Linked DNA regions of Ruegeria pomeroyi DSS-3. The protein of the gene in region 2 binds, or shares a complex with, the protein of the main gene of each other region. Links are inferred from orthologs where the notes say so. Each region holds a gene or a part of one and is shown on either strand. Other genes may lie near its edges.

Region 1 (7,452 bases), 3.1 Mb from region 2 along the record:
GGTGCGACACTGTAAGCGACCTGCCCGCGGGGCCGCTGTTCGGGGTTGCCAACGAATTTTTCGACGCCTTGCCGGTGCGGCAGTTCCAACGCGCGGGCGCGGTTTGGCGCGAGCGTCTGGTCGGTGCGCGGGATGGCGCACTGTGCTGGGGGCTGGGCGCCGAGGCGCTGCAACCGGCGCTGGCGCATCGGCTGGAGGACACGCGCGAGGGCGATCTGGTCGAACTGTGCCCCGCTGCCGGGCTTATCCTTTCGGAACTTGCCAGCCGCATCGCCGCCGATGGCGGCGCCGCGCTGATCGTCGATTACGGCGACTGGCGCTCGCTGGGCGATACGGTGCAGGCGCTGCGCAACCATGCCCCCGCCGACCCGCTGGCCGATCCCGGTCAGGCCGACCTGACCGCGCATGTGGATTTCGAAGTGCTGGCCATGACCGCCCGCGCCGCTGGCTGCGCCCATAGCCGCCTGAGCACCCAGGGCGTGTTTCTGGAGCGCCTGGGCATCGCGCAGCGGGCACAGGCGCTGGCGCGGCACGCGGATGAAGCGGCATTGGATCGGCTGATCACCGCACATCGCCGGTTGACGCATCCCGAGGAAATGGGAAACCTGTTCAAGGTGCTGGGCCTCTATCCCTCGGACGCCACCCCACCACCCGGATTGGAACCATGACGCTGGAAATCCTCACCGCCGACAGCCTGTCCTTTGTCCGCCACGGGTTCTTTACCCGCAGGGGCGGCGCCTCGTCGGGCGTGTTCGCCGGGTTGAACTGCGGCTCGGGCTCTTCTGACCAGACCGACGTGGTGATCCTCAACCGGGCGCGCGTGGCGCAGGCGATGGAGGTCGAGCGCGAGGCGTTGGTCGGCGTGCATCAGGTGCATTCGCCGGATGTGGTCACCGTCACCGGGCCGCTGAACGACAAGCCGCGCGCCGATGCGCTGGTCACCGCGACACCGGGCCTGGCCCTGTCGGTGCTGACCGCCGACTGCCAGCCGGTGCTGTTTGCCGACCCCGAGGCCGGGGTGATCGGTGCCGCCCATGCCGGATGGCGCGGCGCCCGCGACGGGGTGCTTGAGGCGACGCTGGACGCAATGGAGGCGCTGGGGGCCAGCCGTGCCGATATCACCGCCGTGATCGGCCCCACCATCTCGCAGCGTGCTTATGAGGTCGGGCCGGAATTCCTCGACGATTTCCTGGCCGAGGACATGGACAACAGCCGATTCTTTGCCAATGGCACCGGTGATCGGATGCTGTTCGACCTGCCCGCCTATGGCCTGCACCGGCTGCGCGCGGCGGGCTGCGGCCAGGCGGAATGGACGCGTCATTGCACCTATTCGGATGCCGACCGATTCTATTCCTACCGCCGCGCAACCCACGCGCGCGAGGCCGATTACGGGCGGTTGATCTCTGCCATTCGCCTGTGAGGACGGCAGCGGGCACGGCGGGCCGGTTTCGCCACATTCTGGCCCCACCTGCCACAGCCTGACGTTGTGCCAGAGATCGGGCGAGAATTTTCCCGATACATATAAGCACGTTACGCATGCGTGAGGTGCTGTTAACCCCGCGCTAACCAAGACCGAATTGTCGCTCATTTTTCAAGGAAGCGCCCCAGACCTGCCCCAAACTGCTGGCACATTCGACGGTAGCAGAAACATGACGCCGCACAGTCGGCACTCAGGCAGGAGCAAGACCATGACCCAGACGCGCTTTGTGAAATCGGTAGTTGCAACCGCCGCAAAGACCGAAGTGCAGATGCCCTGGGCCCGTGGCGCGCGCCGGGCGGCGATGATCGCCCGCCGGAATGCCGCACAGATCAAGGCAAAATCGGCCTGATCAAGAGATTAGTCGCGGAGGGCCGCTCGCTGCCTTTCCGAGGACCCGGGTCCGGACGCTGCCCCTGACCGGCCCGGCACAAGAGCCCGCCCCGCCGTATCGCGGGGCGGGACTTGGGGGCAAATTAACGAGTTTGGACGTTAGCGCGTCCATTTGGAAACAGTTCTGAGGGGAACGCTGCATTAGCCACGGAAACCGGGTTTTCCTGTCTGATTTTTTGACAATTTGATCCGTTTCACCGCATGTTTCCGTCGATTCAGATGAGGACATCTTGTCCGTCTGACGTCGTCGGTGGGGGCCGACGCAGATGCGACCCGAAGTAGGAAAGGGCCGATATCGCCATGTCTATCCCCCATTCGCTCGCCAGGGCGGCGCGTAATGCTGTCCATACAAGTCCCCTGTTGCAGGATCCGGCAGCGCTGCGCGGCCCCCAGCCGCGCCCGCAGATGCGCCGTTACGAGGTCAGCACCCTGCTGGAAAACGGAAATGTCGTTCAGACCCGCCATATCGCGCCGGCCCTGCCGCTGTTCGAGGACGCGTTCTGCGCCTTTTCGCGCGGCTCGCTGATCGACACCGATTGCGGCCCCATGGCGATCGAGGACCTGCTGCCGGGGGATCGGGTGATCACGCAGGACGGTTCCGCCCAGGAAGTGGTCTGGAAAGGCTCGACCGTGATCGTGCCGGGCCGCGTCTCGGCCACCGGTCGCGACTATCGGCTGACCCGAATCATGGCGGATGCCTTTGGCATGCAGCGCCCGATGTCCGGCGTCATCGCAGGCCCCTCGGCCCGGCTGCTGGCGACACCCGGCCACCTGCGCGCGCTGGCGGGCGACCAGCCAATGCTGACCCCGGTGCAGCATTTCGTCGATGGCATGGGGATCATCGAGACCGCGCCGCCGACCCCGATCGAGGTGTTCCATATCTGCCTGCGCCGCCATGCGGTCATCAATGTCGACGGGTTGCAGTTCGAGACCTATCACCCCGGCGTTCAGGCCGTGCGGGTGCTCAGCCAGGCGATCCGCTCGTTGTATTTGAATCTGTTCCACCACATTGATCAGCTGACCGATTTCGGCCCGCAGGCATTTGCGCGCGCGGGTGAAGGTGAAATCGACGCGATCCCTGCCTGAGGAAAGGGCAATGGGTTTATTGGTGTTCTGGGCGTTATGCACATTGGCAGCGATCTTGCTGCCACCGATGACCGGGCGGTATCGCCTTCCTGCCGACTTCAGGCAGACCGGCTCAAACGTTCCTCGAGTACATCAAAGGGAACACCCGGCTCGTCCTTCGCCCCGCGAATGACCAGCGAGGTCTTGACGCTGGCCACGTTGGGCGTGGTCAGCAACTGACCGGTCAGAAAGCTCTGGAAACTGCTCAGGTCGGGGGCCACGCATTTCAGCATGAAATCGACCTCGCCGTTCAGCATATGGCATTCGCGCACCAAGGGCCATTCGCGGCAGCGCGCCTCGAACGCGCTCAGTTCCACCTCGGCCTGGCTTTCCAGCCCCACCATGGCAAACACCTGCACCTCGAATCCCAATTGGCGGGCATTGACCTCGGCGTGATAGCCGCGGATCAGCCCCGCGTCCTCAAGCGCGCGAACACGTCGCAGGCAGGGCGGCGCCGAAATTCCAACCCGTTTGGCCAGCTCGACATTGGTCATGCGGCCATCCGCCTGAAGCTCCGCCAGAATCTTGCGGTCTATCTCGTCCAGCCGGTGCGCGACCATGAACAACTCCCGTTTTTTGCGGTTCTTATAACAGCCCCGGTCGGCTGCGCAATAATCTTTCGTACATGCGCAATTTTCTTCCCGAGCCTTGCCGGATCACACCTCGATGCCCGGCGACACACGCGAATGTGCAAAGGGGTTTAAGAGCGCGCGCCGGGCGGTTATATCCCCTCTTCGACAGGCGGTGCGCCGCCAGCCATCTGCATTGGGGATATCATGGCCGAGACACGTCACACCAAGGTTCTGATCATCGGGTCCGGGCCTGCGGGCTATACCGCCGGCGTCTATGCCAGCCGCGCCATGCTGGAGCCGATCCTGGTTCAGGGGATCGAGCCGGGCGGCCAGCTGACCACCACCACCGAGGTCGAGAACTGGCCCGGCGATACCGAGGTGCAGGGCCCCGACCTGATGGTGCGGATGGAGGCCCATGCCAAGGCGATGGGCTGCGAGATCATCGGCGATATCATCACCTCGCTCGATACCTCGGCGCGTCCCTTTGTCGCCAAGGGCGACAGCGGCACCACCTATACCGCCGATGCGGTGATCCTGGCCACCGGCGCCCGCGCCAAATGGCTGGGGATGGAGAGCGAGGAGAAGTTCAAGGGCTTTGGCGTCTCTGCCTGCGCCACCTGCGACGGGTTCTTCTATCGCGGACAGGAAATCGTGGTGATCGGCGGCGGCAATACAGCGGTCGAAGAGGCGCTGTTTCTGACCAATTTCGCGTCCAAGGTGACGCTGATCCACCGCCGCGACGAGCTGCGCGCCGAGAAGATCCTGCAGGATCGCCTGTTCAAGAACGAAAAGATCGTGCCGCTGTGGTTCAACCAGCTGGAAGAGGTCTATGGCACCGACGCCCCGCTGGGTGTCGAAGGGGTCAAGGTGCGCAACGTCAAGACCGGCGAGATCACCGACATCCCCTGCAAGGGCGTGTTTGTGGCCATCGGCCATGCGCCCGCCAACGAGCTGGTCAAGGATGTGCTGGAGCTGCACAATGGCGGTTATGTCAGCGTGAAACCCGGCACCACCGAAACCTCGATCCCCGGCATCTTTGCCGCCGGTGACCTGACCGACCACAAGTACCGCCAGGCGGTGACCAGCGCCGGCATGGGCTGCATGGCCGCGCTTGATGCGGAGCGGTTCCTGGCGGAGCAGGAGTGAGCCGGTGATCGACTTCTCCGGCACCGTCTGGAGAATTCTGTTCGCCGATCTGGCCGGGGCGCCCACCGCCCCGGCCCGCGCGCCCGAGGGGCGGTTTCACCATTCCGGCCAATGGGCGCTTTATGCCTCGCTGACGCCCGAGGGCGCGGGCGTCGCGATCCGGCGCTATGTGGGGCCGCAGGACCCACCCCGTGTGATCGTGCCGCTTGAGGTGACGCGGGCCTGGCTGGCCGATCTGCGCGGTCGCCCCGAGGTTTCGCAGATCTGGCAGGATATTCGCGCCACCGGCGCCGCCGCACCCAGCTGGCCCTATTCCGACACGGCCCGGGCCGAGGGGGCGCAAGGGCTGCTCTATTCCTCGCGCTCGCGCCCCGAATTGAGCCATATCGTGCTGTTCGACCCGGGCCCGGTCCGGGCCGGCGGCACGGCCCCCCTGCCCTGGCCCGGCACCGACATCACCACCACATGACTTGACCGCCCGGCCCCGGCCCCACACACTTGACCGTGAGAGCACAAGAGACGGGCGGCATGGGCACAAGCGCACTCTGGCGGGGCAGTCTGGCGACACGTCTCAGGATCGCAAGCGGGCTGATCCTGTTTGCCTATGCCTTCTTTCATTTCGTCAATATCGGGCTGGGCCTGATCAGCCCCGCCTGGATGGAGGCATTTCAGGATGCCCGCCAGGTGATCACCCGCAGCCTTGTGGGCTCGATCCTTCTCTATGGGGCGCTGCTGATCCATGCCGGGCTGGCGCTGAGCGGGCTGGCACGGCGGCGGCGCCTGCGCATGCGCGCAAGCGAGGCGGTGCAGGTCGTGCTGGGCCTGCTGATCCCACTGCAACTGATCGCGCATCTGACCCACACCCGCTATGCGCACGAGGTTTATGGCGTCAATGACGAGATGAGTTATCTCATCATCCTGATGTGGCCCAATATCTCGATCTGGCAGCAAAGCGGACTGCTTCTGGTGGTCTGGATCCATGGCTGTATCGGCCTGCATTTCTGGCTGCGGCTGACCAGCTGGTGGCGCGCCTGGGTGCCCTGGATGATCGGACTGGCGGTGCTGGTGCCCGCCTTCGCGCTGGCCGGGCTGCTGACCGAGGGGCGGCGGATGTTCGCGATCTTCACGAACGATGCGCAGAGACCGGGCTATATGGAGGCGTTCAACTGGCCCGATGCAGCGACGTTCGGTGCGCTGTTTCAGGTCAAGGACCTGGGCCTTGCGGTTTTCTGGGGGCTGCTGGCGCTGACCGCGGCCATCCACCTTGGCCGCAGGCTGCTGCGGCGGCGCAATGCGGTGCGCATCCGGTATGTGGACGGGCCCGAGATCGTGTCCGAGCGCGGCCTGACCCTGCTTCAGATGTCGCGCAGCCACGGCGTGCCCCATACCGCCCTGTGCGGCGGCAAGGGGCGCTGCACCACCTGCCGCGTGGTGATCGAAGCAGGGGCCGACCTGCTGCACCCCCCCTCGGAGGTGGAGCTGCGCAGCCTGCGCGCGGTGGGCGCACCGCCCAATACGCGGCTGGCCTGCCAGATCCGGCCCACCGATCCGGCCACGGTCTTTCGCGTATTCCGCCCCGAGGGCGGCCGCAGTCGCGCCCATGCCAGCCAGGGGCAGGAACGGCAACTGGCGGTTCTGTTCCTGGACATGCGCGGCTTTACCGCCCGCACCACCGGGCAACTGCCCTATGACGTGGTGTTTCTGCTCAACCGTTTTTTCGATGCGATCGTGCCCTCGGTCATCGGCGCCGGCGGCACCGTGGACAAATACCTGGGCGACGGGTTTCTGGCGCTGTTCGAGGCGCGCGATGCCCAGACCTCGGCCCGCGCCGGGATCGAGGCGGCGCGGAGCATCGGCGCGGCACTCGAAGTGTTCAACCGGACGCTGGCCGCCGAGGGGACACCGCCGGTACGGATCGGCATGGGACTGCATCTGGGCACGCTGGTGCTGGGCGAGATCGGGGCCGCGGGCCATGCCCCCCGCACCATCATCGGCGACACGGTCAACGCCGCCAGCCGGCTCGAGGCCGAAACCAAGGCGCTGGGGGTCGAGCTGCTGATTTCCGAGGCCGTGCTGCACGCGGCGGGTGCCGATCTGAGCGCGCTGGAACTCGGCAGTTTCGCGCTGCGCGGGGTGCCACAACCGGTCGCCGCCCTGCCCGTCGCCACTGCGGCAAAGCTATCGCTCGACCAAACCAGGGGCGAACCAAGTTCCAGCCAACCCTGAAATCCGGCAAAAAATCCGGAAAAGTTCCGCCCTGGCGTCAAGAAACCAGCAAAAACCTTTCGATTTGTCGCGGAATGGCACAATTCGTCCTTTGTTGCGCCGCAGTCCTAGACAATCTGCGGCACACGGGTCTATTGCACCGCCAACACAGACCCCTCAACGCAGTGACCTTACAGATCAAGAGTATCGACATGACCATGCTGAGCAACCTCGCTCCGATCCCGGAACTCTATGTCTCCTACGACTCGGCGCAGAAACTGAAGATGGAGGCGGCCGAGCTGAAAAGCCACGATCTGTCTCCACGCCAGATCTGCGACCTCGAACTCTTGATGAACGGCGGCTTCTCGCCCCTCAAGGGTTTCCTGAGCGAGGCCGATTACAACAACGTCGTCGACAACATGCGACTGGCCGACGGTACGCTCTGGCCGATGCCGATCACGCTGGACGTGAAAGAGGGTTTTGCCGACACGATCGAACTGGGCCAGGACATCGCCCTGCGCGATCAGGAGGGCG
Region 2 (7,406 bases):
CGGCCAGCGCGCTGAGCGCCACCATCACCGCCGCGGTTCCCAGGCAGGCGGGTACCCCGCCCAGCTGATAGGTCAGCCCGGACAAAAGCGTGCCCAACAGCCGCCCCGCCGCATTTGCCATATAGTAAAACCCCACATCCATGGTGACCCGCTCGTCCTTGGAAAAGGCGAGGATCAGATAGGAATGCAGCGAGGAATTGACGGCAAAGAGTGCTCCAAACACCAGCAGGCCCGATACCAGAACCGCCGTCAGCCAGGGCTGTGGTCCGCTGGAAATCAAGGTCGCGCCCGTCAGAACTGCGGGAACAAGGGCCAGCCAGGCCGCCCAATGGCGGGCGGCTGCGATCAACCCGTCCTCACCCCGCGATGCGGCGCGCAGCAGGCGCGGGGCCGAGGCCTGTATCGCGCCATAGAACACGATCCACCCCGCCATGAAGCTGCCGATCATGAAGAACGCGGCGCGGTTGCCCGCCTCGCTGCCGTCGGACAGGACCGCGTAGAAATAGACCGGGATGCCGACCACGAACCACACGTCGCGGGCGCCGAACAGGAACACCCGCGCCGCCGAGAGCCAGTTGATATTGGCGGATTTGGAGAAGACCTCGGAAAACTTGGCCCCCTTGCGGCCCTTGGGCAGGCCGGCAGGCATGGCGACCAGCACCGCCAGCAGGATCACCGCCAGGATCGCCGCCATGCCCAGTGTTGCAGCGGTGAAACCGGCGAACCCAAGCAGAACGGCGCCCAGAAGGAACCCCACGCCTTTGACCGCGTTCTTTGACCCTGTCAGCACCGCGACCCAGCGAAACAACCCGTCGCCCTGTTTTGGCGCCAGCAGTTTGACCGCCGATTTCGAGGACATCTTGGCCAGGTCCTTTGCCACGCCGGACAGGCCCTGCACGACCATGACAAAGGCCACCGATGTGGCAATCTGCCAGCCCGGATCCAGTTGCGACAAGGCCACCAGCGCACCCACCTGAAGCGCCAGCCCGGCATAGAGCGTGGCCGCCAGCCCGAACCGCGCCGCGATCCAGCCCGCCGACAGGTTGGTGACCATGCCCGCGACCTCGTAGAGCACAAACAGATAGGCCAGCTGCACCGGGCTGAAGCCCATCATGTGGAAATGCAGCAGCACCAGCATGCGCAGGGCGCCATCGGTCAGCATGAAGGCCCAATAGGCGGCGGTGACAGCGATATAGGCCGACAACCCGCCACGCTCGGACGGGGCCCGGGTCACAGGCTGTCACCCACCATGATGGCCACATCGACCAGCCGGTGAGCATAGCCCATCTCGTTGTCATACCAGGCATAGATTTTGACCTGGGTGCCATTCACCACCATGGTCGAGGGCGCATCCACGATCGAGGATCGCGGATCGTTGGTGTAATCGGCCGAGACCAGCGGCCGCTCCTCATATCCCAGGATGCCGTTCAGCGGCCCCTCGGCCGCGGCCTTGAACAGCGCGTTGACCTCTTCGGCGCTGGTGTCGCGGGCGACTTCGAACACGCAATCGGTGATCGAGGCATTCAGCAACGGCACCCGCACCGCATGGCCGTTCAGCTTCCCCTTGAGTTCGGGATAGATCAGCGTGATCGCGGTGGCGCTGCCGGTGGTGGTGGGGATCAGCGAATTCAGCGCCGAGCGCGCCCGACGCAGGTCCTTGGCCGGGCGGTCGACGATGGTCTGGGTATTGGTGACATCATGGATCGTGGTGATCGAGCCGTGCTTGATCCCGACCCCTTCGTGCAGGACCTTGACCACCGGCGCCAGGCAGTTGGTGGTACAGCTGGCGGCGGTGACGATCCGGTGGCGCGCAGGCTCGTAGATATCGTGGTTCACGCCATAGACGATGTTTGCCGTATCGCCATCTTTGACCGGGGCCGAGACCACCACCTTTTTGACGCCCGCATCGAAATAGGGGGTCAGTTTCGCTTCGGTCTTGAAGACGCCGGTACAGTCGATCACCACATCCACCCCATTCAGCGGCAGATCCTCGATCCGGCGGCTGGTGTGGACCGGAATCCGGGTGCCGTCGATGGTGATCGACTGGTCATCCCAGCCGAATTCGGCCTGCCAGCGCCCATGTACGGTGTCGAATTCCAGCAGATGCGCGAACATCTCGGGGCTGCCCACCGCATCGTTGATCCAGGCGATTTCTGCGCCGCGCTCCAGCAGCGGTTTCAGGGCCAGCTTGCCCATACGGCCAAGTCCATTCAGTGCGTAAACGGTCATGATAATTCCTTTGAAAAATCGGATCGGATCGGGTCAGGCCTCGCGGCCCAGATCATCGACCGCGCGTTGCAGGGAAATCCGGTCAAGCTGCTCGAAAGGCAGGTTAGCGAATGCGCGAATGCGGTTTCTGAGCGTGCCATAGACCTGCTGAAAGGCGAGGCTTTTCTGCGCGCCATTGCCCTCGGCCTTGACCGGGTCAGGCATGCCCCAATGGGCCGAGATCGGTTGCCCCTGCCAGGCCGGGCATTCCTCGTTTGCGGCGCGGTCGCAGACGGTAAAGACGAAATCGAACTTCGGCGTCTCGGGGGTGGTAAATTCCGCAATATTCTTGGCGCGCAGGCGGGTCACGTCATGACCCTTGGCGCGCAGCACCTCGACCGCGTGGGGGTTCAGCTCGGAATAGGGCCTGGTCCCTGCTGAAAAGACGTTGAACCGGTCACCGCCTTCGTCCCGCAACAGGGTCTCGGCAAAGATCGAGCGGGCGGAATTGCCGGTGCAGATGAACAGGACATTGAAGGCCGGGTGGGTCATGAGTGGGCTCGTCGCGAAGTTGGAAAGATCGGTTGGCGCGCACAATTCAGGGCGGCCCCGGCAGCAATCCAGGAACAGCCCATTCATCGTCTCACGCATCCCGTCCATATCCACCTGGTAAAGCAGCGAGGTGCCCTCGCGGGTCTGGGTCACCAGCCCCACCTGCACCAAAGCAGAAAGATATGACGATAATGTGCTGGGCTTCACATCCAGCGCGGTGCCGATTTCACCGGCGGCGACGCGGCCCGGATAGCGCCGCATCAGCAGGCGGAACACGGCGAGCCGTTGCGGGTGCCCAAGGGTGGACAGGCGGAGGGGAATCGTTATTTCCATATTTCGCGTTTTATCGAAATAAAGGATTCGCACAAGCCCCTTTGCGCTGTCCCTCCTGCTCACGCTCGGCTGAGGGTGTTCAGACCGGATCGTTCCGTGTCAGCTGATATTTGCCCGCAAGGGAGGGCAGGTACGCCTCGATCGCGGCAGTTGCCACGACATGGTGGGTTCCGGCATCCGGGTCCGCCACGTCCAACCCACCCAGCACCGCGCACACCGTGGCAACCCCACGCGGCAGTTCGGCGGCGACGGCATCGCAATCGACCTGATCAGGTCGCTGCACGCCGATAGTCACCTGCACCCGCATCTGTCCGTGATCGATCCCCAGTTTCGAAAACAGCGTGATCGAGGAATGGTGCAGAGCGTCCTGAACCGCCCGTCGCGCCGCCTTGGTATAATCCTGACCATAGAGGTCATTACCTGTGCCCATCTCAAGGATCATCCGATGATCGCTCATCCCACCGCCTCCATGTCAAAGGAAACGACGACCGCCGCATTGGCGATGACCGTGCGTCCGCCGCCCTGCGGCTTGTCGATGTCCAGCCCGCCTTGCCGGACCGTTATATTGGGCTGGCCATAGGGAAACACTGCCGCCAGCGCTACGTTATCCACCGCCTCGGGCCGCTGCACGCCAATCTCGGCATCGACGATCATCGCCTCTTTCGGAAAGCCGAACAGCTCGGCCATGTTGACCGAGTTGTGCCACAGCGCGTCCTTGAGAGCGCGCAGCGCCGCCTCGGTATAATCCTCGCGCCTGAGCGAACTGCCCATGCCGAATTCCACCAATACGCGCGTCTTAGCCATTCTGCCTCTCCTGCCATCGCCCGTGATCGGAACGAAAAAGAGGCGCCCGATGCGGGGCGCCTCTTGGTTCATACCGTGAAACCGGCCTCAGATCGAGCTGTCGATCCAGTTCTGCAGCGCCGCTTTCGGCGCCGCGCCGGCGCGGTTCGAGACGACCTGACCATCCTTGAAGATGAACAGAGCCGGAATGCCGCGCACGCCCATGGCGGCGGCGGCATTGGGGTTGCTGTCCACATCGACCTTGGCGATCTTCACCTTGCCGGCATATTCGGTTGCCAGCTCTTCCAGGGCGGGGCCGATCTGTTTGCAGGGGCCGCACCATTCGGCCCAGAAATCCACCACTACGGGGATGTCCGAATTCTTGACTTCGGCGTCGAAGGTTGCGTCGGTGACGGCTACGGTGGACATGGACTGTCTCCAAAAAGGGATGCACTTGGGCCGGAAAGGTAGGTTCCCGATGGGGGGAGGTCAAGATATCTGGATGCGACCCAGGGCAGCGGCCACAAGATCGTGAGGCAGCCACATGATCTGCGCGGTGCGAGTCCAGAGGATACCGGTGCGGATGGTATGGCCGGGATAGACCTGTTCCAACGCGTAGGCATAGGCGCCCATCTGCCGCAACAGCCCCTCGGGGCAGGCTTCGGGCCGGGCGGGCACCACCGCGTTGCTTTTGAAGTCGACGACGCCGATTTCACTATCACCGATCAGCAACCGGTCGATCACTCCGTGCAAGCGCCTTGCCCCCAGCGGCGCGGTAATCGGCACCTCGGCCAGGGTGCCGGGGGCAAAGATTTCGGCCAGCGCCGGAGAGTTGAGCACGCCGCGTGCCTCGGCAAGCAGATCGTCGCGCAGCAGGGCATCAAGATCGGGCAACAGGCGCCGCGCATGATCCTGCCAGCCCGCCGGATCGGTGCCGGGCAGATGTTCCAGCAATAGGTGCAACTGGCTGCCGCGCGCCTTGGCGGCTTCTTCGTCCTGACCGGCCTCGCCGGGCAGGGCCTTGGCGCCGCCCAGATCCGAGGGCGCGATGGTCTTGACCGCCGCCACGGGCGCAGGCGCCGGGCGGCTGGCCCAGTCCGGCGGTGTCTCGGCCGTATAAGGCGTGGCGCGTTCCTCGACCAGCGCAGGCGCGGTCCAGTCGCCATGTTCCAGCCGCAGGATATCGCCCTCGGTCCCGGTCGCCCCGGCCTCGGCCATCGCGTTCGCAACCGCCTGGTACCAGCTGTTGCCATCGCTGCCCAGATCGCCTGCCGCCGCCACGATCAACCACTTTTCCGCCCGTGTCAGGGCCACATACAACAGCCGCAGCCGCTCGTTCATCTCGCGCGACTGCGCCGCCTCGCGCGCGGTCGAGAGCAGCGCCGGAGAGCTGTCGCGCGGCACCCGCCACAGCGGCGTGCCTTCGGCCAGCATGATCTCGGCATCACGCGGTGCGCGGCGCTGGGCGGTATCGGGCAGGATCACGATGGGTGCCTCCAGCCCCTTGGAGCCGTGCACCGTCATCACCCGGATCATGTCGCCCACCCCGGTCATCTGGCGCTTGATCTCCAGATCGTCGGTCTGCATCCAGACCAGGAACCCGGTCAGGCTGGGAATGTCCGATCGTTCATAGGCCAGCGCCTGGCTGAGCAGGGCGTTGATCCCGTCCTCGGCCTCGGCGCCCAATCGGCCCAGCAGTTTGCGGCGCCCGTCATGCCGGGTCAGGATCCGCTCAATCAGGTCATAGGGGCGCAGGAAATCGGTCTGTCCGCGCAGGTCGTCGAGCACGGCCAGCGTTTCGGCAAACTCGGCCCGGCGCGCCCTGAGAGCCGCCCACAGGTAGCGTTCGCTTCGGCGATGCGCCAGATCGAAGAGCCGCTGTTCGCTCCACCCGAACAGCGGCGATTTCAAAACCGTGGCCAGCGACAGGTCGTCCTCGGGCGTGGCCAGAAAGCTGAGCAGGGCGGCCAGGTCCTTGACCGCCAGTTCGGCCCCGACCTTGAGTCGGTCGGCCCCCGCGATGGGCAGGCCCGCCGCCTTGCAGGCGCGGATGATCTCGGCAAACAGGTCGGATCGGCGCTGTACCAGGATCAGGAAATCTCCGGGCCGGACCCGCCGCCGCGCAAAGGTGCCGGGCGTTTCTCCGTCGACCGGGATGGTTTCGCCCCGGTCGATCATTTCCCTGATCTGCCCGGCGACCCGTTCGGCCAGGATCACCGTGTGATGGCGCGCGCCGGGCCGGTCCACCGGATCGGTCCAGTCGCCGTCCTCCTCGTCCTCGACCTTGTCGATCAGCGGCCAAAGGTCGACACGCCCCGGCAGGTCGGATTTGAAGGCGCGGTGCAACGACTCTTTGCGGAACCCGGCCTGTGCCCGGTCCCGGAACACCAGATCGACCAGCCCAAGGATCGCGCTGGACGAGCGGAACGAGAATTCCAGCGTCAGATCTTCGAGGTTAGAGCCTGAATCGCGCAGCTTGCGCCCGAATTCTCCCTGCATGCGGTCAAACGCGTCCGGGTCGGCGCCCTGAAAGGAATAGATCGACTGTTTCTTGTCGCCGACGACAAAGATGGTGCGCTCGACACCCGAGCGCGCGCCTTCGCCGCTGGTGAATTCCTGCGCCAGCTTTTCGATCACGTCCCATTGCTCGGGGCTGGTATCCTGCGCCTCGTCCACCAGGATATGGTCGATGCCACCGTCAAGGCGGTAAAGCACCCAGGCCGCGACGCTCGGATCGGTCAGCAATTGCCGCGCCTTAAGGATCAGGTCGTCAAAGTCGAGCCAGCCGCGCAACTGCTTGCGGCGGTCATATTCCGGCAGGAACACGGCTGCGAACCGGTGTAGCGCCAGCGATTTCTGCGCGGCAGCCAGCGCTAGGCGCTGGTCGCGCGCCGCCTCGACCCGCAGCATCAGCGCCTCGAGCTGCGGCATCTGCCGGGCCAGCGCGCCCTGGCGCAGCCCCTTGGTGGGAAAGCTGTCGATCTTGGCCGAGAACGGTGATTTAGCGCTGGCGCCGGTCAACAGCACCTGTTCGAGCACGATCAGCCCGTCGAGCGTTGGCCGGGTAAAGGCGGCAAGCCGCGCGGCGGCCTTTTGGTCATTGGAACCGCTGCCCATCAGCGCAGGCAGGAGGGCACGGATCAGTTCAACCTCGCCCCCCAGAAAGACCGAGGAGAGCAGCGCCTGGGTGTCGAACCCCTCGGGCAGATCGAACAGGGTCAGCAGCCCGGCCCAGTCCAGCGGTTGGGCAAAGGCCGCGCGTTGCTGGCAGATGGCGGCGGTCAGACTGGCGAAATCCGTATCGGTGATGTGGCGGGCCAGATCCGAGACCAGCGCCGCTTGCGGGCCGGCGGCCAGATCCTCGACGATCTCTTCGCGCAGCAGGGCGGCGGCGCGGTCCTCCATTTCAGAGAACTGCGGGCTGACCTTGGCCTCAAGCGGGAACCGGCGCAAGAGCGTGGCGCAGAACGAGTGGATGGTCTGGATCTTGAGCCCGCCGGGCGTTTCGATGGCGCGGGCAAACAGGGTAC

The links.
Region 1: the proteins of trxA (region 2) and trxB are in contact, whole or in part, in a crystal structure (PDB 1F6M), measured with the Escherichia coli proteins. The link is inferred for Ruegeria pomeroyi DSS-3 from one-to-one orthologs.

What each region holds. Positions count from the first base shown.
Region 1 is NC_003911.12:955,842-963,293, reverse strand. What follows is about bases 2,753-5,742. They hold trxB (thioredoxin-disulfide reductase), read left to right. Parts: upstream 2,753-3,771; coding sequence 3,772-4,713; downstream 4,714-5,742. Other genes in these bases: SPO_RS04540 (adenylate/guanylate cyclase domain-containing protein), read left to right, coding at 5,242-5,742; SPO_RS04545 (RES family NAD+ phosphorylase), read left to right, coding at 4,718-5,182; SPO_RS04555 (Lrp/AsnC family transcriptional regulator), read right to left, coding at 3,055-3,555; SPO_RS04560 (Hint domain-containing protein), read left to right, coding at 2,753-2,956. Outside these bases: SPO_RS04570 (class I SAM-dependent methyltransferase), read left to right, coding at 1-668; peptidoglycan editing factor PgeF, read left to right, coding at 665-1,420; SPO_RS23185 (hypothetical protein), read left to right, coding at 1,689-1,829; more of SPO_RS04560, read left to right, coding at 2,171-2,752; more of SPO_RS04540, read left to right, coding at 5,743-6,939; SPO_RS04535 (bifunctional sulfate adenylyltransferase/adenylylsulfate kinase), read left to right, coding at 7,131-7,452.
Region 2 is NC_003911.12:4,088,001-4,095,406, reverse strand. Bases 2,646-5,589 are described here. They hold trxA (thioredoxin), read right to left. Parts: upstream 4,306-5,589; coding sequence 3,985-4,305; downstream 2,646-3,984. Other genes in these bases: addA (double-strand break repair helicase AddA), read right to left, coding at 4,366-5,589; SPO_RS19665 (Lin0512 family protein), read right to left, coding at 3,547-3,897; SPO_RS19670 (Lin0512 family protein), read right to left, coding at 3,173-3,550; SPO_RS19675 (helix-turn-helix domain-containing protein), read right to left, coding at 2,646-3,093. In the rest of the region: organoarsenical effux MFS transporter ArsJ, read right to left, coding at 1-1,234; SPO_RS19680 (ArsJ-associated glyceraldehyde-3-phosphate dehydrogenase), read right to left, coding at 1,231-2,229; more of SPO_RS19675, read right to left, coding at 2,263-2,645; more of addA, read right to left, coding at 5,590-7,406. UniProt on the Escherichia coli protein: Participates in various redox reactions through the reversible oxidation of its active center dithiol to a disulfide and catalyzes dithiol-disulfide exchange reactions.